DNA from 3 places in the Peribacillus sp. NPDC096540 genome. Region 1 is predicted to be linked to each of the others. Evidence: riboswitches for the same ligand, from Rfam matches in the RefSeq annotation. Region 1 holds a riboswitch; each other region holds the start of a gene.
What was found. Region 1 has a riboswitch for cyclic di-AMP ahead of ACQKMR_RS13130 (TrkH family potassium uptake protein). Riboswitches for the same ligand answer to the same signal wherever they lie in the genome.
Positions count from the first base shown of each region.

Region 2: linked by a shared signal. The riboswitch ahead of ACQKMR_RS24635 (cation:dicarboxylate symporter family transporter) and the one ahead of ACQKMR_RS13130 (TrkH family potassium uptake protein) in region 1 are both predicted to bind cyclic di-AMP.
Region 3: linked by a shared signal. The riboswitch ahead of ACQKMR_RS14535 (APC family permease) and the one ahead of ACQKMR_RS13130 (TrkH family potassium uptake protein) in region 1 are both predicted to bind cyclic di-AMP.

Region 1 covers NZ_JBNNTG010000012.1:129,747-140,347, reverse strand. The annotation lists gene ACQKMR_RS13135 (hypothetical protein) at 90-290, opposite strand; cyclic di-AMP (ydaO/yuaA leader) riboswitch at 611-753, shown strand; gene ACQKMR_RS13130 (TrkH family potassium uptake protein) at 1,108-2,445, shown strand; gene ACQKMR_RS13125 (potassium channel family protein) at 2,469-3,125, shown strand; gene ACQKMR_RS13120 (DUF2283 domain-containing protein) at 3,208-3,642, opposite strand; gene ACQKMR_RS13115 (class I SAM-dependent methyltransferase) at 3,784-4,488, opposite strand; gene ACQKMR_RS13110 (hypothetical protein) at 4,557-5,174, opposite strand; gene ACQKMR_RS13105 (class I SAM-dependent methyltransferase) at 5,242-5,862, opposite strand; gene ACQKMR_RS13100 (PadR family transcriptional regulator) at 6,115-6,444, shown strand; gene ACQKMR_RS13095 (pentapeptide repeat-containing protein) at 6,460-7,179, shown strand; partial or broken gene ACQKMR_RS13090 (MFS transporter) at 7,448-8,666, opposite strand; partial or broken gene ACQKMR_RS13085 (GNAT family N-acetyltransferase) at 8,859-8,951, opposite strand; gene galU (UTP--glucose-1-phosphate uridylyltransferase GalU) at 9,319-10,206, opposite strand.
Region 2 covers NZ_JBNNTG010000043.1:1,569-12,169, reverse strand. The annotation lists gene ACQKMR_RS24640 (methyltransferase domain-containing protein) at 1-160, shown strand, start outside; gene ACQKMR_RS24635 (cation:dicarboxylate symporter family transporter) at 219-1,481, opposite strand; cyclic di-AMP (ydaO/yuaA leader) riboswitch at 1,654-1,800, opposite strand; gene ACQKMR_RS24630 (efflux RND transporter periplasmic adaptor subunit) at 2,011-3,270, opposite strand; gene ACQKMR_RS24625 (hypothetical protein) at 3,285-3,947, opposite strand; gene ACQKMR_RS24620 (TetR/AcrR family transcriptional regulator) at 4,544-5,422, opposite strand; gene ACQKMR_RS24615 (efflux RND transporter permease subunit) at 5,614-8,754, shown strand; partial or broken gene ACQKMR_RS24610 (IS1182 family transposase) at 9,069-10,418, shown strand.
Region 3 covers NZ_JBNNTG010000015.1:61,737-72,337, reverse strand. The annotation lists gene ACQKMR_RS14550 (hypothetical protein) at 90-263, opposite strand; gene ACQKMR_RS14545 (cytochrome P450) at 384-1,778, opposite strand; gene ACQKMR_RS14540 (bacitracin ABC transporter ATP-binding protein) at 2,280-2,420, opposite strand; cyclic di-AMP (ydaO/yuaA leader) riboswitch at 2,577-2,720, shown strand; gene ACQKMR_RS14535 (APC family permease) at 2,872-4,698, shown strand; gene ACQKMR_RS14530 (RhaT/GlcU family sugar-proton symporter) at 5,214-6,068, shown strand; gene ACQKMR_RS14525 (SDR family oxidoreductase) at 6,084-6,869, shown strand; gene ACQKMR_RS14520 (NADPH-dependent FMN reductase) at 7,109-7,654, opposite strand; gene sfnG (dimethylsulfone monooxygenase SfnG) at 7,841-8,911, opposite strand; gene ACQKMR_RS14510 (acyl-CoA dehydrogenase family protein) at 9,335-10,519, shown strand; gene ACQKMR_RS14505 (bile acid:sodium symporter family protein) at 10,516-10,601, opposite strand, start outside.

The DNA.
Region 1 (10,601 bases):
GAGAGAATTAATTGTTCAATGTGCTTGACCCTCATCTATCTTTTAATATTCAATTATTCGCATGATCGAGTTAATAAGGACCTATGGATTCAGATGATATTACCTTTGAAAAAAAAATTTATAAATGGATTTCTTTTCTTATCTGTTATCCTTAACTCATTCATTATTATTTGGTCCTCATGATCAGCTATCCATTTCCTTAGTGCATCTTTATCCTGGCATTGAGTTAAATATGTCTGTCCACCTTTACCTGTAGCGTTAATAACATATCTATTAAACGTTTTCTCCATAATTGCCCGCCTTTTTTATATAATGTATTAAAATTTTAATATACGAATGCAATGAAACTTGAGTTTTTCTGTATCTAATTCCAAAAGAAAATACCATATATATATTAGAAACATAGATTCGCAATGACTTACGCTTCATGAAAAGATATATAAAATTTTCAAATTTATCGAACCTATCATAATGTCCCAACTAATTTTTGTCAATAAGTTTTTAATATGTAAATAAAACATAAATTATCTGTTTTTTTCTAGAAATATTTTTTTACAATTTAGGGGTTTACAACTAGTAAATGGTGGGAGTAGAATACGTTTATCAATTTAATACATTTCGGCCTAAACTCAAGTAAATTGAGTACGGAGGAACCAATCATTTGGGGTTAATTCTGCCTTGCAGAAAGGATGAGATCAGCTCTTTCGCCATCCTACCCGTCAGCTAACTTCGTCGGCTAAAGCGAAGGAGGTCATAAGACCGCCTATTTCAGGGGCTTTTTTGTTAGCTTTTTTGTGGCAAAATAGCAGCCAGATGTTTAAGTAGGTCTTTTTATTATGCATTAAAATATCTAAAGAGAATTTCCTAAGCTTGATAGGGATTAAGGATAATAAATACCTTTATCACACATATAAGGGCTTGTGCTGAATGGAGGCATGTACTGGAAAAGTAACTTGGTCCATTGGTTGTACGAATGGATTGCATATACAAGCGAAATACTAACCCTATCACTGGATAACGGTTACCCGTTGGAAACATCAGAGTGGTATATTACGTTTTGTTATTATAGTAGCTAACTAATTCATATTATGGGTAGGGATGATCAATTTGATAAAAGCAAAAAAATTGTTGGATCCGCCAAAAATCCTTGTACTCGGCTTTGCCATCCTGATACTTATTGGGGCCTATTTGCTGACCTTGCCGATTTCAACTGAAAATGGGAATGGTCTTGCTTTTCTGGATGCTTTATTCACCTCAACCTCCGCTACATGTGTAACAGGGCTTGTCGTAGTGGATACGGGAACGACTTTCACCACTTTTGGTGAGTTGGTCATCTTAACACTGATTCAGATAGGCGGCTTAGGATTCATGTCATTTGCTACGTTTTTCTTTTTCCTATTAGGCAAAAGGATTTCTTTAAAAGGCAGGTTACTTTTGCAGGAGTCCTTAAATAATCTATCCATGGCAGGTGTAGTCAAGTTAGTAAAACGGCTTTTAATTTTCACGGCCATCATTGAAGGCATGGGTGCCCTTATCTTATCGATTCGCTTTTCATTTGACATGCCAATCGGCAAAGCGATCTATTACGGGGTTTTTCATTCCATATCGAATTTCAATAATGCCGGATTTGATTTAATGGGAGAATTCAGGAGTTTGACCCCTTATGTATCGGATCCATTCGTAACCCTTACCGTCGTCTTCCTCATCACGTTTGGCGGAATAGGTTTTATCGTGATGAATGAACTATACGAATACCGTGATACCCATCGTTTGTCTGTGCATACGAAGGTTGTACTGATGGCTAGCTTAATCCTTACAATTGGAGGGGCCATTTTAATCTTTATATTTGAATTCGGAAATGCCAAAACATTGGAGCCTTTATCATTCATGGGGAAAACGTTGGCCTCTTTGTATCAATCGGTTTCTCCAAGGACAGCAGGTTCTAATACATTGAATATCCCTGATTTAACACAACCCACATTGCTGCTTATCATTTTCTTGATGTTTGTTGGGGCTTCACCTGGCTCGACTGGCGGCGGGATTAAAACCACCACATTAGCGACGCTGATTGGAACGGTTTGGTCACAGATTAAAGGAAAAAGTGATGTGGTATTGTTTCGTCACCGCATAGAGAGTGAAACTATATTTAAAGCATTAACCGTTAGCTTCATTGGGTTATTTATCGTTTCAACCATCACCATTCTGCTGACCATCACAGAAAGCGGAAGTGATTTCTTAACGATTTTATTTGAAGCCACTTCAGCATTCGCTACCGTGGGACTTTCAATGGGATTGACCCCCGAATTATCCCCTATTGGTCGGATGCTCATCATATTCACGATGTTTGCGGGCCGGGTGGGACCTTTGACTTTTGCTTTTGCTATTGCAATGAGACGTAAACCAGATCCATTCCGCCGTCCAAAAGGCAAAGTCATGATTGGTTAATCATTAATGAGGGAGTGTAAAAGATGGGAAAACGACAATATGCCGTTATCGGTTTAGGAAGATTCGGAACGAGTGTAGCTCATAGATTATATTCAGCCGGACAAGAAGTCTTGGGTATTGATGTAAACGAGGAAAGAGTCGAGAATGCAGAATTAAGTGTAACTCATGCAGTTATGGCTGATACTACCGAAGAAGAGGCACTAAAATCCATTGGAATCCGTAATTTTGATTGTGTCATCGTAGCCATCGGAAATGATATGCAGTCAAGCATTTTAACTACATTGCTTTTAAAGGAACTAGGAGTGAAAAAGGTAATAGCAAAAGCTCTAAATAAACATCACGGTCAAGTGCTCGCTAAAGTTGGTGCTGACTGGGTTATCTACCCTGAAAGAGATATGGGTGAACGGGTCGCTAATCAACTCCTATCACCCAACATGCTGAACTATATAGAACTCTCAAAAGAATACAATATCGAGGAAATCATTATACCCATAAGCATGACAGGAAAAAGTCTCAGAGATCTTGATCTACGTGCGAAATATAATATCAGTGTTATTGCCATCGTAAGTAATGGAGAAATTATCATAGCTCCATCACCTGATCAGAATATCCTTGAAAAAGATTTGCTTTTAGTGGTTGGTAATAAAGAAGATCTAGCCGTGTTTGCAAATATTGAATAACCTAGGTCCCTAATCAAGGAGCCGGATACCCGCTCAACGGTTCCGGCTTTCACTATATGAGATGACCTAAAAAAGTTTGAGCTTATCCGCCAATTAAGAATGACTCATCGTACGACTCTGTGTCATATATATCAATCCCTATAAAATCTAAACAGTCAGCATCCGAAAAGAGAAACACTATTTTCGCAGCATATGAATGAGTAACTGACTGTTTTACTGATTTATCATTCAATCTGAAAGAGTAAATAATCTCATTATCAGCAGTAGTTACCTTTTTGAATATATGTACTGTATCAACAAGATGGCTTATTTTTATCGCAGTATCTCCTGCTAATTCAATTCCGATAATCGGAACGTGGTTACAAAAATCCAACATTATATCATTATTTTGTGGGAGTTCTTCCGTATTTGAAATTTTGTACTTAAATGGTTCAGCCAAATAGATATAGCCCATATCTGCTTCAGTATCATATGTCACTTGTTTATCCAATGGTCCACCGCCCTTAATCTGTATCAAGCTTATTTTTCTCTTCTGCTAACCCAAATTATATTCTGAAGAATCTAGTACTATATGGATTAAACTTTATACACAGTTGAAAAAGGATAGATACTTCTCGGCCCTAAGCTTCCTCGAATTATAGGGACAAGCTCACAAAAATTACTTTTTCATAAATAAAGCAGTCCACAAACCAGATACCCCAAAGACATCATTAGATTGCTTACATTCCTTCATTTTACGTATTTCTATTACTTCAAAATCTTGAAAAATCGTTCTTAGTTTTTCCTCAGTAAAACCTAACCCACCTCTAAGACTTCCTAATCTATATACTTCCCAATCTGAAATTTCTGCACCACCTAATATTCCACCTTGAACAAAACAAGTAATTGCATAGTAACCTTTAGGCTTTAACGCTTTTTTCACCATTTCTATATAATTCATTCTTCTATGTGGAGCAATATGATGAAAGCAACCTGAATCATAAACTGTGTCATATTTTCCTTCTTCAATATCTAAGTCAAAAATGTTTTTTTGAATAAAATTCACGTTCATATTCTTTTCTGTCGCCCGTTCTTTTCCCCATTCAAGAGCTTCTTTTGAAACGTCAACAGCATCAACTGAGCAGCCCTTTTGAGCAAAATAAATGGCATTCCTTCCAGGACCACATCCAAGTTCAAGAACCTCCCCTGAAGCAAGTAACTCTCTGTCAAAGTAATTAACTAAATTCTCGTCTGGTTTGTTTTCAAAAAAGGGAATCCCCTTTTCACGATCTTCATAAAAATCATTCCAGAATTTAGTTGGCTCACGCAATAAGGAGTCCAGCATTTCTAATAAATCTTCATAGTTATAAATAGTTTCAGACAAAATATCCCCTCTTTCCAAATAAATACTTTAGTAACAGAGTAACAGTAGTTTTTTGAGGGGGAAGAGCTTTAGTAGTACAACCTTAGTTGATTTGACAGCTCTTCTCCCTTTTCTTGAACTCCAAGACGGTTCTGTAAATGAATGGGTAGAATACAAGTTGTTTTTTCTAAGTATTCAGCGATAATGTTTTCTTGGTTTGTATAACCTGAAATTTCTTCCCCTATCATTGCTAAGTCAAAGGATGAATGATTATATATGTTTTCTGCTAATTTTATAAATATCTCATCAACTTTATTTAACCAGGGGTTAAGTTCTTTTGTAAGCGGATATTTATAAGGATAGATCTGCTCCAATATTGCTTGTGGAATTGATATATCTAACCAATCAGATTCGCCATCGATTCTGATGATAGTAATTACACAAGGCAAAGTAGTATTTTCATCAGAAATTAATAGTGTTCCATAAAAATGATTCACACTGTCATCTTCTATTTTTATTGGTAAAGAAATTGAATGCGTTTGAAAGTCCTGCTGTTTTTTCCAAATTCCGTTGAAGAATTTGCTTTTCTGCAACGAAACAAGAGCATCATTCAATCTCTTATTAACTCCAACTGGGTGAAACTCAATTGATAGTTCATAGAAACCGCCAATCCAATTATCAGGGTCAATAAATTCACTATAATTCATATATTCTCAACTCCATTTTATGAACTCTTTAAGAGTTTCACTGTGGTGCAATTGGATTTTTGGCACGTCATCTGCATTTACGAATTATTATCTTTCTATACATTCCATTCATCATAATCGATTGATCTTCTACGATTTTTAGATTTTTATCATGTCTACGAAACAAATCTTCAAACCGCAAGCCAATATCTGTACCTAAAACTCTAATAAAAGGTCTAAGAAGCTTCTTTGATAATGATAGCTGTTTATTTTTAGAGATAAACTTATCGAATATAATTATTTTCCCATCTTGTTTTAAAACCCTATTCATTTCTTGAAAACATTTATTTGCATCAGGCACTACTGAAAGGACCAAACTTCCAACTATATAATCAAACGACTCATTGTTGAAATCCATATTTTGTGCATCCATCTCTAAAAACGTGATAGAGGTATTTTCATATTTCTCCATTGCTTTTTTAAGCATATCAGTTGAAAGATCTATTGCCGTTATCTCTAAGTCAAAGTGCTTGATTAACTCTAAGTCGGCCCCCGTTCCTACGCCCACAAACAGAACCCTTTCTCGGTTATTAAACGGTATCTCTTCAAATATTCTTCTTCTGGCATTTAAAAAAAGATATGAATTGAAAATATTGTCATAAATTGGAGACCAAATCTTATATATCACTTTATTCCAAGAATTATTCAAATTCACCCCTCCCAGATATCTCTTAACACTACTTCTATAAATCATAATAAATTCCTTCCAAGTATGGATCTATATAGGACCATAGATATCATGAAAGTTACAAATTTTCCTTATTCTATCAACTGTTTCTCTCGACTTTGGGATTTTCCTTAACATACATATGATCTAAAATCCTTGATGCTACCCCTATGATTAATATTACCTTGACTGTCATAGTAATATGCTATAAGGTATACCAAAGGAGGTGAGGATTTGGTTCAACGAAAACTATCCTCTGACCTGCTTCGCGGACATGTTGATACGATGATTTTAAAACTCCTGCAAAGTGGCGATAAATATGGTTATGAAATTAGTAAATTGATATACGTGAGTTCAAATGAGCAATACGAAATAAAGGAAGCAACGATGTATTCCAGCTTAAAACGTCTTGAAAAAGACGGATGCATCATCTCCTATTGGGGAGATGCTACACAAGGCGGCAGAAGAAAATATTATAAAATCACCCCAATCGGAGAAGACATATATACGCAAAACAAAAATAACTGGGAGCAGGCCAAGCAAATACTTGAGCGCCTCTTGTAGGAAGGAAGATAAAATGTGATTGAAAAACTAAATGCACATGTTCACAGCATTTTTGCTCCGTATCAAAATGCCAAAACAACAAAGGAACTGGAAGAAGAACTGCTGCAAAACTTAATAGAGAAATATAATGACTATAAACAAAAAGGTTCTAGTGAGCAGGAGGCTTATAGATTGACGGTGGATTCAATTGGAGAAGTGTCAGAGCTCCTAGAAGCATTTAATCTCCAATACAGTGAGCTTGAGCAGGCGATAAACATGGACTATTCTAGACAACGCTTATTGGATTCCGACTTCCGCTCGGTTTCGGTGCATGATGGAAAATTTAATTCCTGCGATTTAACCCGTTCTGATTTCAGCCATTCCGACCTGACGAACAGCACATTTAAAAGCAGTAACTTAAATAATTGTATCTTTGAAAACGTCAATTTAACGAGTACCCTATTTAAAAGTTCAAACTTAAAGGGAGTCACTTTTAAAAATAGTATCTATAACAAAACTCACTTTAAAGGCTGTAATTTAGCTGGTCTCGTCTTTGATGGGGAAACATTTAACCAAACCATTTTTGAGGGCTCAACATTGAAGAAAGCATCATTTCGCGACGCAACACTCAAGAATGTTCAATTTCGAACGTCTGATTTAAAGAAAATCGACTTTGAGGGTGCTTCAATGGATAAACTTACTTACAACTTTTTAATTGGAGCTAAGGTTGATCTTAGCAAAGTAACAATACTTTAAAGGAGGGATTTTTTATGAGTTTACCAATCGCCATTGTAGTATCTACCTCAATCATATGTGTGACTGTATTCATAACTGCTGTGACATTAAAAGGGATGAGCATGGGAGACTAATTCAGCAGCAACTTTTTATCAAAATCCCCGTGCTAAGACTGAAAAAGTGTAAAACTCTTCTTCTTTCCTTAAGTAGAATAGCTTTACATAAGATTTCATCTTAATGGAATGTCTTAGCTTGGGTTTTTATGTGTATTTCACATTTCCCCTTTAATTTAAGAAACAGAACGTTCCCCTTTATTCGAGTTATCAATAAACTTAAAGAATGGAAGTAATATTCCTAATAAAGATACAGTGCAGATAATGCTTCCTATTAAAAAGTACAATGGACGTATCCCCCAGATATCACTCAAAAATGTACCTGTTATTACTCCTAATAGCATTGTACCTCTAATAATAAATAATCGAACCGAGGATATTTTCCCCATTAGATGATTAGGCACGCTTTGTTGAAAAATAGTTTTATTATGAATACTAAAAATAGCCATAGCTATTCCAGCAATAATTTCAGTCAAGAATGCAACAACTATACTATTGCTAATACCTAATGAGATATATGTTAGACCTCCGAAAATTAATGCTCCTAACATCAAAACCCTGCGACTCTTATGTTTTATTTTACTTACAAGCATGGAACCAATTACATACCCTAAAGGGAAACTAGCCATAAAATATCCGTACTCTGCATAACTACCAGATAACTCACTAGTGATATAGGGAAGAGTGATAACCATCGCCCACCCCAAATTGAAAAAATGCCAAAAAGACTCCTAACCAAACGATGAGGGGCTGTTTGAAAAAATAGGATAGACCCTCAATAAACTGGTTTAACCATGATTTGCGTATAGATAATGAGACTCTTGATTCTTGGATGAACAGCAGTATAAAACCACTTGTAATAAGCAATAAGCAAACAATTGGTAATGTGGTTTTAACACCTAAGTACTCTACAACGACTCCCCCTGCAATTGGTGCCAAGAACGTCATTAATCGAATCGTTCCATCTAAATAAGCATTTGCAGCGCTTAGCTGGTTCTCAGGAACAATTGTAGGCAAAATTGATTGATTAGCGGGTGAATATAAGGGCGTAATTAAACCTACTATGATTTGGACTGTGAAAATGTGCCACGCTTCAAGATTACCCGTTTTTAATGAAATAAGTGGGATAAGAAAAATTATACCTCTACTCCACTGTGAAAGTATCATCGTCCACTTACGGCTCCATCTATCAATAAAAGGACCAATAAATAATTGCAAAAGCAGGGATGGTACAAAATATAATATCCACATACTTCCCAAAGCCATAGTGGAACCTGTAGTTTGATAGATAAGAATTGAATTACAAAAGGCTCCAAAGGCAGCGCCTAATTCAGAGATCACACTACCGATCCATATGAAGAGAAATGATCGGTTCTTTAAAATATGCTGATTCATTTAACCGCTCACCTTCTGCATTTATTAGTAAAAATTAAAATCACAATTGGATTTAAATCTGGTTATATGATTCAACAAATACATCATCGCTTTCTGTACATATACCAAGGCTCACCATAATATTTTTATAACTACCCGCTGTACTTCAAACCTTTTCTGCAAAAAGTATTGATTGAATCCTTTTGGATGATCCTAAATAATTCCAAAAACCACATAACCATTTTTTAGATAAAATGCAGGTGCTTGAAAGCTGAAGGTATCCAAGTTAATCAACCCACAGCCTTTTATCCTTCGCAAAATTTTAAGTACTCCCCTATCATTTGTTACTCTCAATATAAAACTTTACCTTTTATTGGTATTTTCTCATTACCATTCCAACTTTTCACCATTTATTTTAAAAAATCTTGCTAAGTGTAAAATTAGGCAGGGCTGCATTGTAAGCCTGAGACATAAAAAGAGAACAACTCATTAAACAGAGTCGTTCTCTTATAGAAAACTATTTAGAAAAGCAAAGGGTAAAATAAATATAAAGGCTTTAGTTTTTCGATTTTGTATTTATACTAAAAGACTTTAAAATTTCCCCCTACTCAGTTCTTTTATCAATTATAACAGCTTTTCATTAATCCATTTTGTAGATAGATATATCCTCTATCTATTTAACTTCTGCCTTATGCTTTTTGAGTATGTTTTCCAATTCTCTTAAAATGTCGTCTCTCAATTCAGGACGTTGTAAGGCAAATTCAATTGTAGTTTTTACAAAGCCATCTACAACTCCGACATCATGTCTTTTACCTTCAAAATCATAGGCGAATACTGTTTGGATTTCATTTAGCTTTTGAATGGCATCAGTTAACTGAATTTCACCACCAGCACCAGTTTCATGTTTTGCTAAAAAGTCAAATATTTCTGGGGTTAAAATATATCTCCCCATAATGGCTAAATTTGATGGAGCTGTTCCTTGTTTTGGTTTTTCAACAAAGTTATTAACTTCGTACCTTCTACCATCTTGAGTTATCGGGTCAATGATACCATACCTATGCGTTTCGCTTTCATTAACGGATTGTACTCCAATAATAGACGAACCTGTTGCATCGTATTCATTTATTAATTGACGCAATGAAGGGACCTCGCTTTGAACGATATCATCACCTAAAAGTACGGCAAATGGTTCATCTCCAATAAAATTACGAGCACACCAGATAGCATGTCCAAGGCCTCTCGGCTCTTTCTGCCTAATGTAATGGATATTGGCTAAATTAGATGGATATTGTACTTTCTCCAATAAATCAAATTTTCCATGATCCCTCAAATTATTCTCTAGCTCATAGGCATTATCAAAGTGATCTTCTATCGCACGTTTATTCTTTCCTGTGACAATAATAATATCTTCAATTCCGGATTTTACAGCTTCTTCTATAATATATTGAATAGTTGGTTTATCCACTATCGGAAGCATTTCTTTTGGCATTGCCTTTGTAGCAGGTAAAAACCTTGTCCCCAATCCCGCTGCAGGTATAATTGCTTTTTGTACTCTTTTCATTTATTTGTAACTCCTTCATATTACCTTTGTAAAAAACTACTAAAATTTCCCGTCTCTCATTTATAGTAACATAGACTGGTTTTTTGTAAATAAGTTAGGCTAAAAAATCCAATTAATTTGTAATCAGATACATAAATGTAATTTTCAGCTAATTATCACATCCTAATTTCTTAGGTACTTAAAAACCCATTAAAGCTCCCATAATTGGCAAATTAACGCATGCTAAATTTCTTGAAGTTCATAATGCTTTTAACACTAATCCTATTCGTTGGTCTCTAAAACAAATACAAAAACGGAGAGACTGAAAATCCCTCCGTTTTTGGACTATATTTTAATTAAGCCATTAATTTTTTCTATTTAAATATTTCTAGGTTTACACTTATTAATGTTTCGAA
Region 2 (10,601 bases), on a different contig from region 1:
TACCTATCTTCATATACCTAATCAACGGGAGGTCCTTGACTGTCTCGATGAAGCAGGTTTTACTGTCCTAGAAAGTTTTTATCGAAGTGAATTATTTCATGAAAGCGATGAAGTCATCACTTTCTCATCCGATTGCCGCTTTTGGATTGTTCAAAAATAAGCTCTATAAAATTCCACAAAAAAAAATCCAGAGTGATATTTCACTCTGGATTTTTAAATTAAGAAACTTGTTCTAGTTTTCCATTATCGGCAGGAGGGTTGAATTGACCTTCCCATTTAGAGATAACGATAGCTGCAAGTGAATTACCTATAACGTTTACTACTGTACGACCCATATCAAGAATACGGTCGATACCAGCAATAAATGCTAAACCTTCAATAGGAATACCAACTGTTCCTAATGTCGCTAAAAGAACTACGAAGGATACACCAGGTACACCTGCAATCCCCTTAGATGTGATCATTAACACTAACATTAGTGTAATTTGTTCATAAGCGCTTAAATCAATTCCATACATTTGAGCGATGAAGATAGCTGCTAATGCTTGATATAATGTAGACCCATCAAGGTTAAAAGAGTATCCTGTCGGAATAACAAACGTAGCAATATGTTTCGGACATCCCGCTTTCTCCATTTTTTCCATGAGTTTCGGAAGAACCGCTTCTGAACTTGCTGTCGAGAACGCAAGAATTAATTCCTCTTTTAGAAGCTTAATCAACGTAAAGATATTGAACCCTACAAATTTTGCAATAAGACCCAGAACGACAATTACAAAGAAAATCATTGTTCCGTATACAGTAAGCGCTAACTTACCTAATGGAATTAAAGATTCCAAACCGAATTTGGAAATGGTCACCCCGATTAGTGCAAATACCCCGATAGGAGCAAATTTCATGACCATATTAGTTAAGTAGAACATCCCTTCAGCTGTACCTTGGAAGAAACGGAATACTGGTTTACCTTTTTCACCGATAGCCGCAATACTAATTCCAAACAAAACAGAGAAGAAAATAATCGCTAGCATATCGCCTTCTACCATCGCTTTTACCGGATTAGATGGCACAATGTGAACGATTGTATCTACAAAAGATTCATGTTGCTTAGTTTCTGCTGTATCAACATAGGAAGAAATATCAGTTTGTTCTAGCTTGTCCATATTTACACCAACACCAGGCTGGATAATATTCGCGGAAAGTAGACCAACTGCAATCGCTATCATAGTTACCACAACAAAGTATGATATTGATTTAGCTCCAAGTTTACCTACTGATTTTAAATCACCTACACCTGCAACTGCAACGATAAGACTTGACACAATGATTGGTACAACAATCATTTTAATCATTCGTAGGAAAATGTCTCCGAATGGTTGTAAAAAGTTTTGGGCTGTTTCACTACCATAAAAAATGGCACCAACAATAATCCCTAGAATTAAACCAATGAAAATTTGGCTAGCTAAACTTAATTTAAATTTCTTCATTTACTTTCCTCACCTTCCATAAAGTCTTTGATGTAAAAACATTTTGTCTCGGTAAGGGAAACAAGATACTAATAGAAAGAAAGTAATTTTTCTTTTATTGAAAAACTCTATCTTTACGCCGAAAAAAAAGACACTTCATGTGTCGATTTCCTATAGGCGTGAATATTCACACATGCTCCCTTAAAGACGCTGACGAGGTTAGCTGTCGGGTTAGGAATTGGAAACACAAAAGCCCTTTCATTTCTGAATTCACCCCTAGCGAAAAAAATCCGCAAAAATGGGTCCCCCGTTCTTGTAAAAGATTAAGCGAATACTTAATAATAAAATATTATACTAAAAATGTTATTCTGTAAATATTTTTTCTTGTCACTTTAAGAAAAAACCTTTATAAATGTCTGAATATTCTGCATTAGTGACCATTTTACCTATAATAACACATACTCTATTTTGCTTAATTTTGTTATATGGATATATAAAAAAACAATAAAACTGATTGATATATCCCCTCTCTTGAACAATGAAAGGGAGGTTATTTTTCCAATATTCCCAGTAATAAGTACCTCACTTTTTCCCGAGTGGTGAATTTTTTATAAGGTGCAGCTTTTACCTTGTCAATCTGAAGCGGCGTAATAAAGTACGAATGATTTTTCACAACCTTATTTGGTTCTATTAGAATGACCTCTCCTACCGTCGGACCCTTTAAGAGTTCTTGCTTTCCTTCTGCTTCAAACCCCTCTGTAATGTATTGTTTATCAACATAGCCTCTTTTAGTCAATTTATAGACATGTGGCTGCTTTTTTTGATGTACTGCCTCTATTGGGATGGAGGGTACACCCGCTTTCTCATTGGTTATTACCGTAAGATCTACTTTTGCACCTGTCAACAAAGGCTCTACCTCTTCTCCCTCTGTATCAATCGTTGCCTGGAAAGGGAATCTGTTTTCATTTTTTAGAGAAGGCTCCTCTGTAGGATAAGAATGTATACGCCCTATAGTTCCCTTCAACACCTTTTTTAAATCAGGAGAATTCACTTTTATAGTCATATCCACTTTAGCCTTTTTCATCTGCTCTTCAGAGAATTCCCCTTCAATTCCCATATTTGAAGAAGCGATGGAAATAATGGGATTATTCAGGTTTTTATTGATATTTTTTACTACTCCATCAGCCTCACTCGTCGTCGCAACCGCGCTAGTTTGCTCCTCAATTGAACTTAACTGAGCATCCAGCATAATCACCTTTTCTTCCAAGCGGTTTTTTTCAAGTTCCTGCTTGTACATTTCTTGTTCAAGATTACTTTTTATCAAGTCTGAAGAGGTAGTCGTTATATCAATATTTAAGCTCTTTTCTATCGATTCATCGATTACTGCTTTATTAGAATTACTGGTCAAACTTCCTTGATAAGCTTCCAACTTACCAATGTACTCATTAATCCCAACAATTTCTCCCTCAGCGGCAGTTTTTTCCGCTTCTAGATTTCCTTTTAGAGCATCAAGTTCGGGTGTCGTGTATTCAAACAACGAGGATCCAGCCGTTATCTCATCTCCCTCTTTTACAAGGAATTTCTGAAAATCATTTTTCTTGGTGTCGAAATAGATATCATACTCTTCTAAAGGTTTAACTACCCCTTTTGTTTGAATAGTATCCGTAATTGTGTCTTTTTTTACCTTTGTCCAATTTTCCACAAAAACAGTTCGTTCCACTTTGCTTTCTTTCTTTTCAATAAGGTAAAAATTAACGGTTATTAACGCAGCTGATGCCACTGATATGGCTGCAATTTTCCATTTTTTCATTGTTTTCACCCGCCTTATACAAATACGCCCACTTGGATGTACGCTAAAAAGGCTTTAACAAACCACGTGGCCAGATAGAATAGAACAATCATTAAAAGGACCAAATAATTATTTCGTTCTGAAAATGCCTTTAAATAGAAATATTGCAGAGCAATAATCAGAAATTGAAAAATAGTGATTTCACTAAAAAAGTGAATAAAGTAATCACTTCTGAGAAAGTACTGACTGATAACTCCCAATGAAAAAGGATTTGCATCGTATCCAATATCCATTAATACTAATATAGGGACCAGAAACACTTTTTCCAATAATTGCAAACCAAAGATGATCATTTGAACGATTACTATTTTTATGTATGGGCTATCTATAACGATCCAAAAGAATAGAGATGATAAAAATAAGTATATGGAAGGGTAAAATAGACCTGCTATTATATTGCCGCTTACTATCAACAACTTTCCTACTTCAAATTCACTAGCATCCATCTTCGTAATTTCTTTGGAAAACGATTCCGATCCAATGCCAAAATATCCTTCCACAGCGAAAACTATAAAACTAAGAAAATATAATAATAGTAATTTCCATCCAAGTCGTGTGACTGCTTCTGCATTTTGCAGCTGATAACGACTCCTATGAGGCTCTAAAATGCCCTTTAACAATCTGACCTGGTACACCATATGTGTTCCTCCTGCAAAAAATGAAATATCACTCTATATTTTATCTTATTTTGGAAACAATTGCAGAAATAAGGAATGAATAAAACAAAAAAAACACATTAATATTAAATAATGCATGTCTCCCTAATTTGAAGTTAAATATAGAAAGATGATGCTGAAAGACGTTGATTTGCATAGGCGTTTTGCTATAATTCCCTCCATACTTATCTACCTCAAGCGGCACTTTTGTTTAATATTCAGATGACCCGCGAGCACATCCGTCATCCCTGACTGAGTTAGGTTTTTCAGATTAGGAAAGCTTGAATTTGCGACGATGGCACGCAAAAAAGCCCAGCGCCTAGGACTGACCATGGGGAAATGCAATAAATTCGCGCCTATAAAACTCTTCTGGACCAAATCATGATAGTCTTCCCTACATCAATCGACGAAACTTGCCATTTAATTTAAGCTTCTAGACCTCTTTCAAACTTATCATTTCCATAATTTTTATTATAAATTAACATTCCCTTTCTCCTTTTCTGGCCTCAACCTCATAGGAGTTACTTTAGAAAAGCTTTAAATAAAAGAAGAGGCAGTATGCCTCTTCAGAAAAATCTTTAATTTTTTGTCAAATAATCTTTCATTAAAATGATAAGCTTAGAACACATGGTATTCCGCTTTTCGTTTTTTTCTAAAAATAATAAAAGTCCTTCTAATATTATGCCATTTGGTCTAACTTTAGAGAATTCCTCTTGAATTGCTTTTAACGCTTCAACATTTTTACTTGTCTCTAACCCCTCTTCTTTATGTTTCCCTACTTCCAATATCTGTCGTATGGTTGCATTAATTTCCTCTTTAGGGCTCACTTTTTGTGCAGAACATCCAATTAAAGGGAATTCTTTCAATAAAGGATCGTCCGTTTTATGTAGACCTTCAATAATGGAATCCATCCGATTTAAGATGAAGATAGGCAACCTCTCCACTTCAAATGAATGTCTGTTTCTGAATAAAATTCCGATATAACCTTTGAAAAGTGCGTCTAACATAATAGTACAATCTGGCAAGAAGTTTGTCGGTATTTCTGGGTACAATTCAACTATTTTTCGTTTGAACCAAACTAAGCCCTCTTCATGGATATAGTGTAAAAACCTATCTAGCTCTTTACTGATATGAACCATTTGTTCCTGCATCATCATTCGAATTAAGTTGGTATTTCCTGTCACATGCTCTATTTGTACAATGATTTGCATCAAAAACTTCTCTTTACTGGATAAAGAATCATCTAACTCAATATCAAGCAACGAGTCCGTTAATGCACCATAATAATATTTGAAAATTGAAACAAGCAACTCTTCCTTCGATTTAAAATAATTATAAAAGGATCCCTTGGCTATCCCACACTTTTCAGTAATTTCCTGAACGGAAGTAGCATGATAACCTTTCTCTGCGAAAATCTCTACGGACTTATCTATAATTATTTTATGCTTTTCATTCATCAAATTCATCCTATCTCTTAAATATTGTCCCCTACATGACCAGTGAGTCATTTCTTCCACATTGTATCTCAAAACCCTTGAAATCACAACATTACACCAACTGAATATTATTTATTGCATTCATAATCCATATACTATATATTTGAGTTTATGACCGACTAGTCACAATATAAAGTATGGAGGGTAAAAGTTTGAATTCAATCATTAAATTTTCTTTGAAAAACAAACTGGCAATCTGGTTGCTGACAATTATCATCGTTGCAGCAGGTCTATATTCCGGTTTAAACATGAAGCAAGAGACCATTCCAAACATCTCTACTCCTTTAATAAGCATTTCCACGGTATACCCTGGTGCTGCACCTGAAGAAGTAGCCGATAAACTTACAGATCAAATTGAACAAAAAGTCACAAACTTATCAGGAGTTGAATTAGTTAGTTCTTCTTCTATGGCTAATGTTTCTTCAATCCAATTACAATATGACTATGATACGGATATGGATGATGCTGTAAAGCAAGTGAAAGAAGCATTAGAGAAATTAGAACTACCTGAGGGGGTTGATAGCCCCAGCGTATCTAAACTAGAGTTAAACGCTTTTCCTGTTGTAGCACTCAGTATAACAGATAAAGATTCGGATTTACCTGCCCTAACAAAAAATGTCGAAGAGGTGTTAGTCCCTAAACTTGAAGGAATTGACGGAGTGACTTCCGTAACAATTTCAGGACAACAGGTAAATGAGGGTAGCCTTGCATTCAATCAAGAAAAGATGGCTCAATACGGGCTAGATGAAGAGACCGTAAAAAAAGTCATCCAAGCTGCTAATGTAACAATGCCACTTGGTCTATATAACTTTGATGATAAAGAAAAAACAATTGTTGTTGATGGAAACATCTCCACTTTAAAAGACTTAAAAAACATAAAAATACCTTTAACAGGTGGTTCTAACACAAAGACACCAACTCAAACAGCGCCGGGAACCAATCAAGTATCACCTGAACAAGCACCTGATGCAACAGTTCCTCAACTACAAAGTGTCAAATTATCAGACATTGCTGATGTGAAAATCACCGGTAAGGCTGAGACTATATCAAGAACAAACGGTAGTGAATCAATCGGGATTCAAGTAACCCGATCGCCTGATGCCGATACGGTTGCAATCGTAGACGAAGTGCAAGACCAAGTTTCGAATTTTAAAGATGAATTTAAAGGCGTAAGCGTACATACTACGCTTGATCAAGCCAAACCGATTAAAGATTCTGTCGAAACCATGATTAGCAAGGCCATTTTCGGCTGTCTGTTTGCCGTCATAGTGATCATGCTTTTCCTAAGAAACTTTAAAACGACCCTAATCTCCGTCATTTCGATTCCATTATCTTTGTTGGCAGCCCTTTTGGTGCTCAAACAATTGGACATCTCATTAAATGTTATGACATTGGGAGCCATGACAGTTGCTATTGGCCGAGTCGTCGATGACTCAATTGTCGTAATTGAAAATATTTATCGAAGAATGGCATTAAAAGGCGAGCAATTAAAAGGCGGCGAATTAATACGTTCCGCTACTAAGGAAATGTTCATCCCTATCCTTTCATCAACTATCGTTACTGTAGCCGTTTACCTGCCGTTAGCAAGCGTTACAGGACCTGTTGGCGAACTATTCATGCCATTCGCTTTTACGATGGTGTTTGCATTAGTCGCATCATTAATAATTGCCATCACTCTTGTACCGGCCATGGCAGACTCATTATTTAAAAACGGCCTTTCCGAAAAAGAATTGAAATCACATGAAGAAAAGCCAAGCAAGCTATCTGGATTCTACCGTAAAGCACTGAATTGGTCATTAAACCATAAGTTGATCACATTCGGTACAGCAATAGTATTATTAGTCGGTAGCTTATTCCTCATTCCAAGTATCGGTGTCAGCTTCATGCCTGCGGATGAAGAGAAGCAGATCATCGTTACTTATACCCCAGCACCTGGCGAATTAAAAGAGGATATTGAAAAGGAAACGGAAAAAGTAGAAAAGTACCTAATGGATAAAGATGATGTGAAGACAGTCCAATACACACTAGGTGAAAACATGATGAGTGGCATGATGGGCGGCTCTAGTAACTCAGCCCTCTTCTATGTACTTTATGATGAAGACACCGAAAACTTCGGGGAAAAGAAAGAAAAGATCATAAAACATTTAACCAATCTTGACTCTCCTGGAACGTGGAAGCAACAAGAATTCACTTCCACATCAAGCAACGAAACGACCCTTTATGTCTATGGAAATACACAAAAAGACATTGAACCGGTAATCGATGATATTCAAAACATCATGAAGAAAAATAAAGAATTGAAAGATGTCGATACAAGTCTTTCCGATGCATATGAGCAATACACACTCGTGACAGACCAGAAGAAACTTAGTGAACTCGGATTAACAGCCGCCCAAGTTGGCATGTCCATTGCAAATTCAAACAAAGATGATGTTCTAACTACCATTAAGAAAGATGGAGAAGAAGTCAAAGTATATGTCGAGACAGAAGAAAAGACATTCGAAGATAAAAAAGATCTCGAGAATACGACAATTACTTCTCCAATGGGAATGGAAATTCCTTTAAAAGAGCTTGTTAAAATCGAGGAAGGCAAGGCATCCGATACTATAAGCCGTCGCGATGGAAAAATTTATGCCGACGTGTCTGCAACAATCAAATCGGATGATGTAGCAGCAGTAACGTCTGAGGTACAAAAGGAAGTTGAAAAATTAGACCTTCCTGCAAGTGTCACTGTAGACTATGGTGGAGTAACGGAAGATATCCAAGAGTCGTTCACTCAACTTGGAATCGCTATGTTAGCGGCCATTGCTATTGTTTACTTTGTCCTTGTCGTTACTTTCCATGGTGGTTTAGCACCAATCGCCATTCTGTTCTCCTTACCATTCACGGTAATTGGAGCATTGGCAGGATTGTTTGTTGCCGGTGAGACCATCAGTGTTTCGGCTATGATGGGTGTCCTCATGCTTATTGGTATCGTTGTAACTAATGCCATCGTTTTAGTGGACCGTGTTATCAAAAATGAAGAAGCGGGCTTATCTACTCGTGAAGCATTACTTGAGGCAGGATCCACCCGCCTACGTCCAATCTTGATGACTGCCCTTGCCACAATTGGTGCATTAATACCACTCGCCATTGGCGCAGAAGGCAGCGGATTAATTTCACAAGGCTTGGGAATTACCGTAATCGGTGGACTTGTCAGCTCTACATTGCTAACACTTGTCATCGTACCAGTAGTATATGAAGTCATAATGAAAATAGGTAAAAAGAAAAAAAGCAAATTAAGTAAGCAATAAGAAAGAGGGTATCTCATACTGGGATACCCTCTCAGACTGTAGACAAACTCGATAATAATTGAGTTTGTCTACAGTTTTTTTACGTTTTTAAAATTTGACCGTTGATTGGAACGTAGGGCACTCGCTTTCCGCGGGCGGTCCGGGAGCCTCCTCGGCGCCATTGCGCCTGCGGGGTCTCCCCTGGGCACGCTTTTCCCGCAGGAGTCTCGCACCTTCCGTTCCAATCAACTTTGTTTTAACATTTAGATAGAACTCCTTTTTCCTACAGTCTTTTTTGTTTTAAAATAGAAGTATTAAAACTTGAGGTGATAAGGATGCTTTCTAAACATGATTCTATTCAGCGAGATCAACTTGAAATGATTACTTTGGAACAACTGGTGCCAGCGAACCATTTGGTTCGTAAAATGGATGCAGCCATTGACTTCACTTTCATTTATGATTTGGTGAAAGATATGTATTCAGAGGTAGGTCGCCCAAGTATCGATCCAGTTATTTTAGTTAAACTGACATTCATTCAATATACCTTCGGTATTCTTTCAATGCGTAAAACGATTGAAGAAGTTGGAACAAATATGGCTTACCGTTGGTTCTTAGGTTACGGTTTCTATGATAAAGTGCCGCACTTCTCAACATTCGGCAAAAATTATGAGCGACGCTTTAAAGATACAGACCTGTTTGAACAGATATTCTATCGCATCTTAATGAAAGCTGCCGATAGAAAGTTAATAAGTGCAGAGCACGTATTTGTTGATTCCACACATGTGAAAGCCAGTGCGAATAAGCGGAAATTTGAAAAGAAAATCGTTCGCAAGGAAACACGAGCGTATCAAGGACGCCTTCAAGAAGAAATGAATCAAGATCGTGAAAACCATGGAAAGAAGCCTTTCCCACCGGATAAATTTGATAAGGAAGAAACCAAAGAGATTAAAGAAAGTACAACTGATCCTGAGAGTGGCTACTATGTGAAAGATGAACGAACAAAGCAGTTTGCCTATTCATTTCACGCGGCCGCAGACCGCAACGGTTTTGTACTGGGAACGATTGTAACCCCTGGAAATACGCATGATAGTCATATATTAGAGCCACTTGTTGAACAAGTGATTGAGAAAGTTGGAAAACCCGAAGCCGTTGCCGCAGATGCAGCTTATAAAACACCGGCGATTACAAGCTATCTATTTGGTAATAAAATAACACCGGCTTTACCGTATACACGTCCTCGCACAAAAGAAGGATTCTTTCGCAAACATGACTATATTTACGATGAACATTTTGATTGTTACCTTTGCCCTTCGGGCGAGACTTTAAGGTACTCAACAACAAATAAAGAGGGCTATCGCGAGTACAAATCGCCAAAAAACATTTGTGCAACATGCCCATTTTTCACGGTGTACAGGAAGCAAAGACCACCAAAAAGTGGTGACACGGCCATATCTGGCAAGCATATGTAGAAGAAGTAGATCATCTGCGTACTCAGGTAAAACCTATCTATGCGAAACGTAAAGAAACGATTGAGCGTTATTCGCAGATGCAAAAGAAAAGCATGGTATGCGTTGGACTACTTTATGGGACTTAATAAATTGTCGATGCAGGCGATGCTTACTTTCGCTGCCATTAATTTAAAGAAGATGGCCAATTGGACATGGCAAGGTCCAAAAATGGCCTAAGAGAGTGAGCTCGTAGAGCCCACTCTCTTAACCTTGGGCCAAAATTCAAAGGGAATTTCAAAAGGGGTTCGGAATTTTTTAATTCCGAACCCCTTTTGTCTACAAACTGAGAGGGTATCTTATACTGAGATACCCTCTTTAGTTTGATATCAACAAATTTAATTTGAACCTATTTCGTTATCC
Region 3 (10,601 bases), on a different contig from region 1:
TTAGATAGAACCTCTTTTACCTACAGTCTTTTTTATCTACAAACTGAGCCGACCTTAATAGGTCGGTTTCTTCTATAATTATTAAAAGGCTATTCACTCTCACATAAAGTGGAGAAAGAAAGTGGATGTAGGTAATCGGTTTCTTGTACCTGTTCACTATCCTGTAGAAATTCTAAATAACCGGCAAATACCTGTGAAGCCATCCCTAGATAGTGCATTTCAGTGTGGATGATACCCATCTTGGGTGAATGATGCATATACATTTTCATCCCTCCTTTTGTAATTCAGATGACCATCAAAATAGGTATGGTTCTTAAAAATGTTAATAACAGGCCTTATTAGCAGAAGGAAAGTTTTCTTCATATAATACAAGTAATATTCATTTAAATATCAGAAGCTTTAGGTTTTGAACTTTCTTCATTTCTTTCTTCTACTATCATGCGCAATCCACGCTTTGGTCTGAGTGAAAGGGTTGGTATTGGTTTTACTTCATGATGGTCTGGTGCAAGCTTTATTCTATACGTTTTAGAAATGCACGCTAGGACAAGCACAGCTTCCATAAAAGCAAAATGATTACCAATACAGACTCTTGGCCCCCCACTAAATGGAAAGTAAGCGTACGTAGGTAAAGTTTTCAAATAGTTGTTTTCAAATCGCTCTGGAATAAAAGAATCTGGATTATCAAAATACTCCGGCTTGTGATGCATCACATAAGAGCTTATCAGGAACATATCGCCTTTTTTAAAACGATACCCTTCAATTACCACATCCGCCTCCACTTGCCGCGATATGATATAGATTGGCGGGTATAGTCGAAGAGATTCCCAGATAATATTTTGTGTGTATGTTAATTTCATGAAATCGTCAGGAGCTGGATTACGGTTTCCTATTACTCTGTCTATTTCATTGAAAAGTTTAGTTTCCACTTCAGGATGCTGTGAAAGCAAGTATAGGGTCCAGGAAAGTGCATTTGCCGTCGTTTCGTGACCGGCAAGGAAAATGGTCATTAGTTCATCGCGTACTTGCTGGTTTGACATACCTAAGCCGTCCTTATCATCTCTAGCCTCCATTAGAATCCCAAGCATATCTTCATGTCTCTCTGCATCTTCCCTACGTTTTTCGATTATGCTATAAATCACAGTATCAAGTTTCTGTATCGCATTTTTATATTTACGGTTGATTTTAGTTGGGACCCATAAAGGCAATCGAAGTAGTGTTCTCATCCTTTTTACGGCAATTCTCAAGGATGATTCTATCGGTTCCCCGACCACTTCATACCCATCTTTGAATTCCATGCTGAACATGGTCTTGCTGATTATACCGAGAGAAATATTCATCATATCTTTTGTAATAATCCGTTCTTCCCTATTGTTCCAAGCTGAAATATAGTCCATTGTTATATCAATCATATCCTGGGCATAATTGCTAATATGGGACTTTTTGAAAGAGGGTTGAATAAGCCTTCTCTGGCGCATGTGAACGTCTTTTTCACTTGTAAGAATTCCATCACCAACGAGTGGTTTTATAGCATTGCTGTCCTTTGATTTGACGAAGGATTTTTGTTTCGTTACAAGTATCTGCTTTATTAAATCCGGATTTGAAATGAGGTAAACATTTTGGAAAGGTCCAAAACGAAATTTTGCAACGTCTCCATATTCTTTTGATAAACGGGTAAGAAAGCCAAGTACATCTTTTTGAAACTCCTTTGTATGGCCAGAAATTAGTTTTCCATTTGGGACCATTGGAGAATCATATAATACTTCATCAGTTTCACTCAATGTTGTTTTTCTCCTTTCGGTAATAATAATTTCTTGTAATCATTCTATGAGAATAAGCTATATTGGTTTGGACAAGTTGTTAAAAGAAAGAGCACATAATTTTTAATTAGTTAATCATAATGAATGAATATATGCGTCCTAAAGGGTGAGGGGAGATTACTAGATTTCTATTCTTAATTCTGCTAAAAATATAGTTTTTTAATTATAGAAAATAACAAATCGTGAGGGCGTATTTCGAGCTGGTAGTAACCTTCAAAAAGGAGGAGAAGTACAAATAGAGGCTCCTAAAATCCTTCCTATAAAACAGGTAAGGAATTAAAGGGACCTAGATTAAAAAACTCTGGGAAAGAGGAATCCAGAGTTTTTTTGAGATATTCTGAAAGTGATTTTTCTTTTGGTGTTTTTAAATGATTTTACTAATTTTAAATGAAGTTTTTGGCTAATTAATTGTTAAATTAGTTTAAATAGAAAGGAGAATTTATTGATAAATCAGAGATGTATTCAGCTTCTTTCTTCCCTATCTCTATTTTGGTGCTGATCATTTTTTTCCATTGCGGGACCACCATATTCTTCGTTAATTTCTTTAACCACTTGATCTAAAAATTCATCAGATAATATTGGGTTATCATTTTTTGGGGGCATGTAATTCTCCTCTATCCTTTCTTGGTACCATATGTCTTAATCACTAATGAAGTAGTTGTTAACAACATAACCTCTCTAAGAAAAAATTATTCTTTTTGTTTGCAAATTTTTCATTTACTTTTCTGAATCACGGGAGTATGATATCAACAGTTTCATATTTCTAAATCGCTGAAACCTTATGGTACGGGGGAACCGTTCTTGGGATTGTTTTACAATCCAAGGGGTGAATCCTTTCTAGGTAGGGCTACTCAAAGGCCCGAATCCGACAGCTAACCTCGTAAGCGTTATATGAGAAGGAAGGTGGAACTTGTGAGACAAAAAAATGATGTCTGCAGGTCTATTTAACTATGACTTGTGGGCATTTTTCTATTTTATTCTTGTTTTGTTCGTAAAGTTTTATTCATATAACTGGGCAAAATACACTTAATTTGAAAAATGGCGGTGATTCTTAATGTTATCTTCTATAAAGAGGTTCTTAATAGGCCGGCCTTTAAAATCAACGGCATTAGGTGACCAAAAGCTTAACAAAACAAAAGCCTTGGCCATATTATCTTCTGATGCTTTGTCTTCGGTTGCATATGGTCCGGAACAAATATTAATTGTTTTAATTACAGTGGGTGCCGCAGCATTTTGGTATTCCATTCCTATCGCCATTGGTGTATTGATTCTGTTAATGGCTTTAATCTTGTCCTATAGACAAATTATCTTTGCTTATCCTCATGGCGGGGGAGCATACGTGGTTTCAAAAAACAATTTGGGTGTGAATCCTGGGTTGATAGCTGGAGGATCCTTGTTAGTCGACTATATCCTAACTGTGGCTGTAAGTGTTTCTGCGGGTACAGATGCCATCACATCTGCTTTCCCGAGCCTACATTCATATAATGTCTTTATTGCTATAATTTTTGTAATTCTTCTTACCATCCTAAACCTAAGAGGGGTAACAGAGTCGGCTTCCGTATTAGCCTATCCAGTGTATCTATTCGTTTTAGCGTTATTCATTCTGATTGGTGTAGGTCTATACAAAATTTTAACTGGTGGCGTTTCCCCTGACTTACATGCATCAATTGGAACACCAGTAGCAGGAATCAGTTTATTTATACTTCTAAGAGCTTTTGCATCAGGTAGCTCAGCATTAACAGGAGTTGAAGCGATTTCCAATGCGATTCCGAACTTTAAAGATCCAGCCCCTAATAATGCTGCAAAAACATTAATAGCAATGGGTTCTTTACTTGCCGTGTTATTTACGGGAATTGTATTCTTAGCCTATTATTTAAGCATAGTACCTAACGCAGAGGTAACAGTTGTCTCGCAGATTGCTGAAGAGATCTTTGGACGGAATTTCATGTATTTCTTCATTCAAGGTACGACTGCATTAATTTTGATACTTGCTGCCAACACTGGCTATTCTGCTTTCCCTTTGCTTGCGGTAAATCTTGCAAAGGATAAATTCATACCAAGGGCGTTTACAATTAGAGGAGACCGATTAGGATATTCCAATGGAATTATCATACTAGGACTTGCATCAATCATCTTAATAATCGCATTTGAAGGACATACAGAAAATCTTATTCCACTTTATGCGGTTGGGGTATTTATTCCATTTACGTTGTCTCAGTCCGGGATGATTGTTAAATGGATTCGCGAAAAGCCAAAAGGATGGATGATGAAATTAACCATTAATTCAATTGGTGCCCTTATTAGCTTTATCGTCACAATGATATTCTTTTTAACCAAATTTACTCAGGTTTGGCCTGTTTTGATTTTTTTACCTATCATCATTGTTATTTTTCATCGAATTAGAAAGCATTATGAAGCAGTTGGTGACCAACTTAGGATTACAACTTGTGAGCCTATCTTACCAATAGAAGGGAATATCATTATTGTACCTGTGGCTGGTATAACTCATGTGGTTGAGAACTCATTAAATTATGCTAAATCTCTTTCGGCACATCAGGTTATTGCCGTTTATGTTGCTTTTGAAAGAGAAGATGAAAAAAAATTCGAAGAAAAATGGAAGAAGTGGCAACCAGATATTAGACTCGTCACACTGAACTCTTATTATAGAAGTATCATACAGCCACTAACTAAATTTGTAGATACAGTTGAACATAAAGCGAGGGAATCTAACTATAAAGTTACAGTAATCATTCCACAATTTATTCCGAAGAAAGGCTGGCACAATATTCTTCACAACCAATCTAGTTTACTGATCCGTGCATACTTACTTTATAGAAGAAATGTAGTTATTACGACAGTACCGTATCATTTGAAAAAATAAAAATATAAAAAAAGTGATTTCATTGATAGCTTTACTTTTCTGGAAATATAAAGTTTATGACTGACAAATAGATTTTTGATATCATTCAAAAAATGAGAGGTTTTAGTTTTTGCCAAAATTGGCAACCACCTATTGTTTAAGAAGTGCAACAAGTCATAAGTGTTTACATTATTCAGGTGATACCGATAGTATCGTAGTAGATTCAACGCAGAGGGAACGAGTGGATTCATTTCAAACATTTCCTCCATTATTTCAAGCTAATATGAGTGAGAATACTAATTCTACATAAAAAGGGTTGCCGCTGGCAGCCCTTTTTATGTAGAACAACTGCAGCTGAATTTGTCTTTCCTTTTGAATTTATCATTATCATTCATTTGAATAAATGGTCATTAGATGATCAAAATTCAGTAAGCCTCTAAGAAGTTTTCATAGATAAAATTACCAAGGTTCAATTTTCTTAGTGAGTACATATTAAAAAATGACATGTTTAGTACATACATATATGGGGGTTGAAAATGGATATATTATTAGCTCTCTTACCGGCACTATTCTGGGGAAGTATCGTTTTATTTAATGTGAAACTTGGTGGTGGTCCCTATAGTCAAACCCTAGGTACAACGATTGGGGCTTTGATTTTTTCTATTGGGGTTTATTTTTTCGCGGATATCAAGTTGTCACCTCTAGTTTTTGGTGTGGGGTTTGTTTCAGGACTTTTTTGGGCTGTTGGACAAGCTAATCAGCTCAAAAGCATTGATTTAATGGGTGTTTCTAAAACAATGCCGATTTCAACGGGATTACAGCTGATTTCTACTACTTTATTTGGAGTCATTGTTTTTCACGAATGGTCTACACTGAAAGCGGTTATTTTAGGCGTACTGGCTTTAGTATTTATTATCATTGGAATCGTGTTGACCTCACTGGAAGATAAAGAATCAAAAGAGAGTAAATCGGGAAACTTGAAAAAGGGAATCGTTATTCTACTCATCTCAACATTTGGTTATTTAGTTTATGTGGTTGTTGCACGTCTTTTTGATGTTAATGGCTGGTCAGCATTGTTTCCTCAAGCAATCGGGATGGTGGTAGGTGGCTTATTATTAACGTTTAAACATAAGCCGTTTAATAAGTATGCAATTCGCAATATCATTCCTGGATTAATATGGGCAGCAGGAAACATGTTTTTATTTATATCACAGCCTCGTGTGGGAGTCGCAACGAGTTTTTCCCTATCTCAAATGGGCATTATTATTTCAACGCTCGGTGGGATCATAATTTTGCATGAGAAGAAAACAAGGCGCCAATTAATTGGAATCGTTATTGGAATTATCTTGATTATTACAGCTGGGGTTATGCTCGGACTCGCAAAAAGTTAATTGGAGGGCGATGAAATGTATACAGATTTAGAAGGAAAGGTCGTTGTGATAACTGGTTCATCCACTGGTTTAGGAAAGGCAATGGCAATTCGCTTTGCTCAGGAAAAGGCGAAGGTCGTGGTTAATTACCGTACTAAATTAGAGGAAGCAGATAGTGTATTAGAAGAAATCAAAAAAACTGATGGGGAAGCTATTGCAGTAAAAGGCGATGTTACCGTTGAAGAAGATGTGATTAATTTTGTGCAATCAGCCATAAAGGGATTTGGAAAACTTGACATATTCATTAATAATGCAGGAATAGAAAATCCAGTCCCTTCTCATGAGATGCCATTAAGCGACTGGAACCGGGTAATTAACACCAATTTAACAGGTAATTTTTTAGGTTGCCGTGAAGCCATCAAGTATTTTGTAGAAAACAACATTAAAGGAAATGTGATAAATATGTCCAGTGTACATGAAAAAATTCCATGGCCTTTATTTGTTCACTACGCGGCAAGCAAGGGCGGTGTGAAGTTGCTTACGGAAACTTTGGCGCTAGAATATGCGCCAAAAGGGATTCGTGTAAACAGCATTGGTCCAGGTGCAATAGCCACGCCAATAAATGCCGACAAGCTTGAAGATCCTGAAAAGAAAAAGGATCTTGAAAGTATGATTCCAATGGGGTACATTGGAAAGCCTGAAGAAATCGCTGCGGTTGCTGTATGGCTGGCATCTTCGGAGTCAAGTTATGTAACAGGCATCACCCTATTTGCTGATGGGGGAATGACGAAATATCCTTCATTTCAAGCGGGAAGAGGATGAAAGAATCTCTTGAATCATACTCGTCTTAATAATGGTTTTAATAGCTTCTATCTTGGACTTACTTCCTCGTTAGTCTGCTCTTCTTTAATAGGGTAGATGATTAAGTAGGCATTTGTTCAGCTAAAAAAGTTTGAATCTGCCTCACAACTTATACTAGTCGAAGAAGAGTCTAGTTTAATGAATAGGTAGGACGCACAAAAAATCCCAGTAGGATAATTCCTACTGGGATTTTTACTAAATTAACGATTATGATGATTAAACCAGGCAATGAAGTTATCAACGACAGTATCTAAAAACTGAACAGTCGGTTCATGCGTAAGAGTACCTTCTTTATCGATTTTTTCATGAACTGCTCCAACATAAACTTCATTTCCAGGAAGCAGAGGAGAGGAGATACCTAAAGCGAATAGAATTTCACGCAAATGTAATTGGGCTTTAACCGTTCCTAATTGCCCCATGGACGCACCCATGATCCATGATGGTTTACCAATCAAGACTTTATCCACACGTGATAACCAATCGATAGCATTGCCTAATACGCCAGGAATCGTACCATTGTATTCAGGAGTTACCCATAAGACCGCATCTGCACTAGCGACTTTGCTTTTAAATTCTTTTACAACTACAGGAGGTTCGTTTTCAATATCTTGGTCATAAAAAGGCAAATCCCGAATGTTTAAGATTTCAAGATCAAACCGTTCTTGATATCGAGTTTGAATAAATTTAGCAAGCTTTAGGTTATAAGATTCTTTACGAATACTCCCTACAATTGCAACAATTTTCATCTTCATTACCTCCGAGTACTTATTTGTATTGTCTATTCATGTTAATTTGTTCCACTTTCACATTATAATTGTTATTTTATTGAAAGGGAAAAAGGGTGCCTATGAAAACTCATATACTTGCCCTACTTCGGAGTAATGTGACTAATTTAAATCAGCAATAGTGTTGCATTGTTGGATTCTTATTATCTATATAGTAGTAATTTCTTCTTTTACTTTTTCTTCTTTTTGCCTTACGAGAGGAATTATCTTCTCCCCGAAGGCTTGTAAATCTTCTTCGTAGTGCAGGAATCCTGTTAAGATGATATCCACTCCGATTTTTTTTAATTCAATAATGCGGTCCGCAACTTGCTCGGCAGTCCCAATTAACCCGGTTTTGAATCCGTCGTTGTATTGAACGAGATCCTCGAATGTTGAGTTTTGCCACATTCCTTCTCCTTGTGATGAAGCTTGACCTGCAAATTTCACTTGTTTTTTAAATCCTTCGACAGCTTTTTGATCTGCATGTATAACTATATTTGTTAAAACTCGTTTTGCTTCTTCTTCTGTACCACGAACAATCACAAAACCATTGACACCAATCTGAATCTCTCTTCCATTCGAGCGAGCCAATGATCGTACTTGGTCAATTTGTTCTTTTAATTTCTCTAATGTGTTTCCATTTATAAAATAAACATCAGACACTCGTCCTGCCTCAGCAATAGAGTTGCCACCTTGAAATATTTTGGGAGGGTTAATCGGTTTGGGTTTTAGGGGTGCTTCATTTGTTCGGTAAAAATCACCCTTAAACGTAGTCTCTTCCTTTGTCCATAAATTTCGTAGAACTTGTATAAACTCTTCAGAACGCCTGTAACGTTCATCATGATCCAACCATGGTTCTCCATAGCCAGTAAACTCGTCTTTAAACCATCCACTAACGATATTTATGGATGCACGTCCATGGCTAATATGATCGATCGTAGAGATGATTTTGGCTACGACACCGGGATGCCACAGTCCAGGAAGAACGGCTGTAATGATATTAATTTTATTAGTCACACTTGCCAATGCAGAAGCAAGCGTAGCAGCTTCTAATTGATTCTCAGCCCCATAGCTTGCAAAGAATCGAGTTTGCAATAAAACATAATCAAATCCTAGGTTTTCGGCCATTTGTGCATATCGTTTATTCGCGTCATACGTCCAACCTGTTCTTTGGGAAATATTCGAAATAACCAGACCGCCACTTACATTTGGTGCCCAATATGCAAATTGTAAACTCATTTTTATTACCTCCTGTTTTTCGGGAATATCTTCTCTAAAAAGCAATTTTTTATAAAGAAAGGCTCTTGTCAGCCTTCAAATAAAAGAAGAGTTCGACAAGAGCCTCTGGTAAACCAGTCAGCATATTTTGTTTTGTTTTTTTAAAAGTCCGTACACCTTTGTGAGAAAGTTTATTATACATTAAGCCCATCTGTCAAGTGAGGATTAAAGGGCAGATTTGTATTCTTTGCAAAAAAATATCCCTAATTATTACTTGACTAATGTGTTTAATAAGATTTAATATAAAAACGAAGATTCTGATAATTCAATAGCCGACTAGATCACTAGAGGCTCCCAATTCAAGGTGGAATGTATCTTGAGATGGGAGCCTCTTTATTATTTTTTATATAAGAAACTAAAGAAGCATTAAGGAGGACTCAATTAATGAAAATGGCGAAAGAAAGTAAGGCTGATTATCTTGAAATAGCATACTCATTAGCTAAGGAATTTGCTAAAACAGCAATTGAGCGAGATAAACGAGGAGGAACAGCAAAATTTGAGCGTGATTTACTTCGTGAAAGTGGTTTGCTTTCGCTTATGATTCCAAAATCCCTAGGAGGGAAAGGGGAAGATTGGAAAACAGTTTTACAATTAACACGTGAACTGGCAAAAGTGGATGGATCGATCGCCCATTTATTCGGATATCATTTCTTATGTTTGACATCTGTCCACTTATTCGGATCTCCATTTCAGAAAGAGAAGTTATATGAGGAAACGGCTGAAAAGAATTTGTTCTGGGGAAATGCATTTAATCCTCGGGATGAAAATTTGCTGTTGAATAAAGAAAACTCACATTGGATATTGAATGGAAAAAAAAGCTTTTGTTCAGGGGCAATGGATTCTGCCCGCTTATTGATTTCTGCTAAGAGCACAGGTTTTGATCGCCCTGTTATTGCTGTTATTCCAACTAATCGAAAAGGAATTATTATACAGGATGATTGGGATAGTTTTGGACAGCGGCAAACAGACAGCGGGACGGTTATATTTAATGAAGTGGTACTGAAAAAGGAAGAGGTGCTTGATTATTATGAACAAGATCTTCAAGGTTTGTTTCCTACACTAAGGACACACATTGCCCAAACTATTTTGGTTCATGTGATGCTAGGAGTTGCGGAAGGAGCCTTTGAAGAAGCAAAGAACTATACAAAAAATGTGACCCGTCCCTGGATGACGTCTTATGTAGAAGATGCAACCAGCGACCCCTATACCATTCGCCATTATGGAGAATTATTCGTTCAGTTAAAAGCTTCAGCTGCACTGGCTCAAAATGCAGCAGACGCCCTGCAGAATGTATGGGAAAAAGAGTGGATGCTAACTGAGCAGGAACGGGGAGAGTGCGGGATCACGATTGCAACAGCGAAGGTTTCCGTAGCGAAAACGGCGTTAGAGGTAACGAATCGTATGTTTGATGTAATGGGAGCAAGAGCTACCTCGGCTAGGTATCAGTATGATCGATTTTGGAGGAATATAAGAACCCATACTTTGCATGATCCCCTTGATTATAAAATCCGGGATATTGGCAATTGGGCCCTCAATTCTAAGGTGCCTGAAATCACACCTTATTCCTAACGGTAAGCATGAATTATCTCAAGTTTAAAAAAACCATCTGATTTAATCTTCGAAAAACCTCGATGGTAATACTTATCTATGG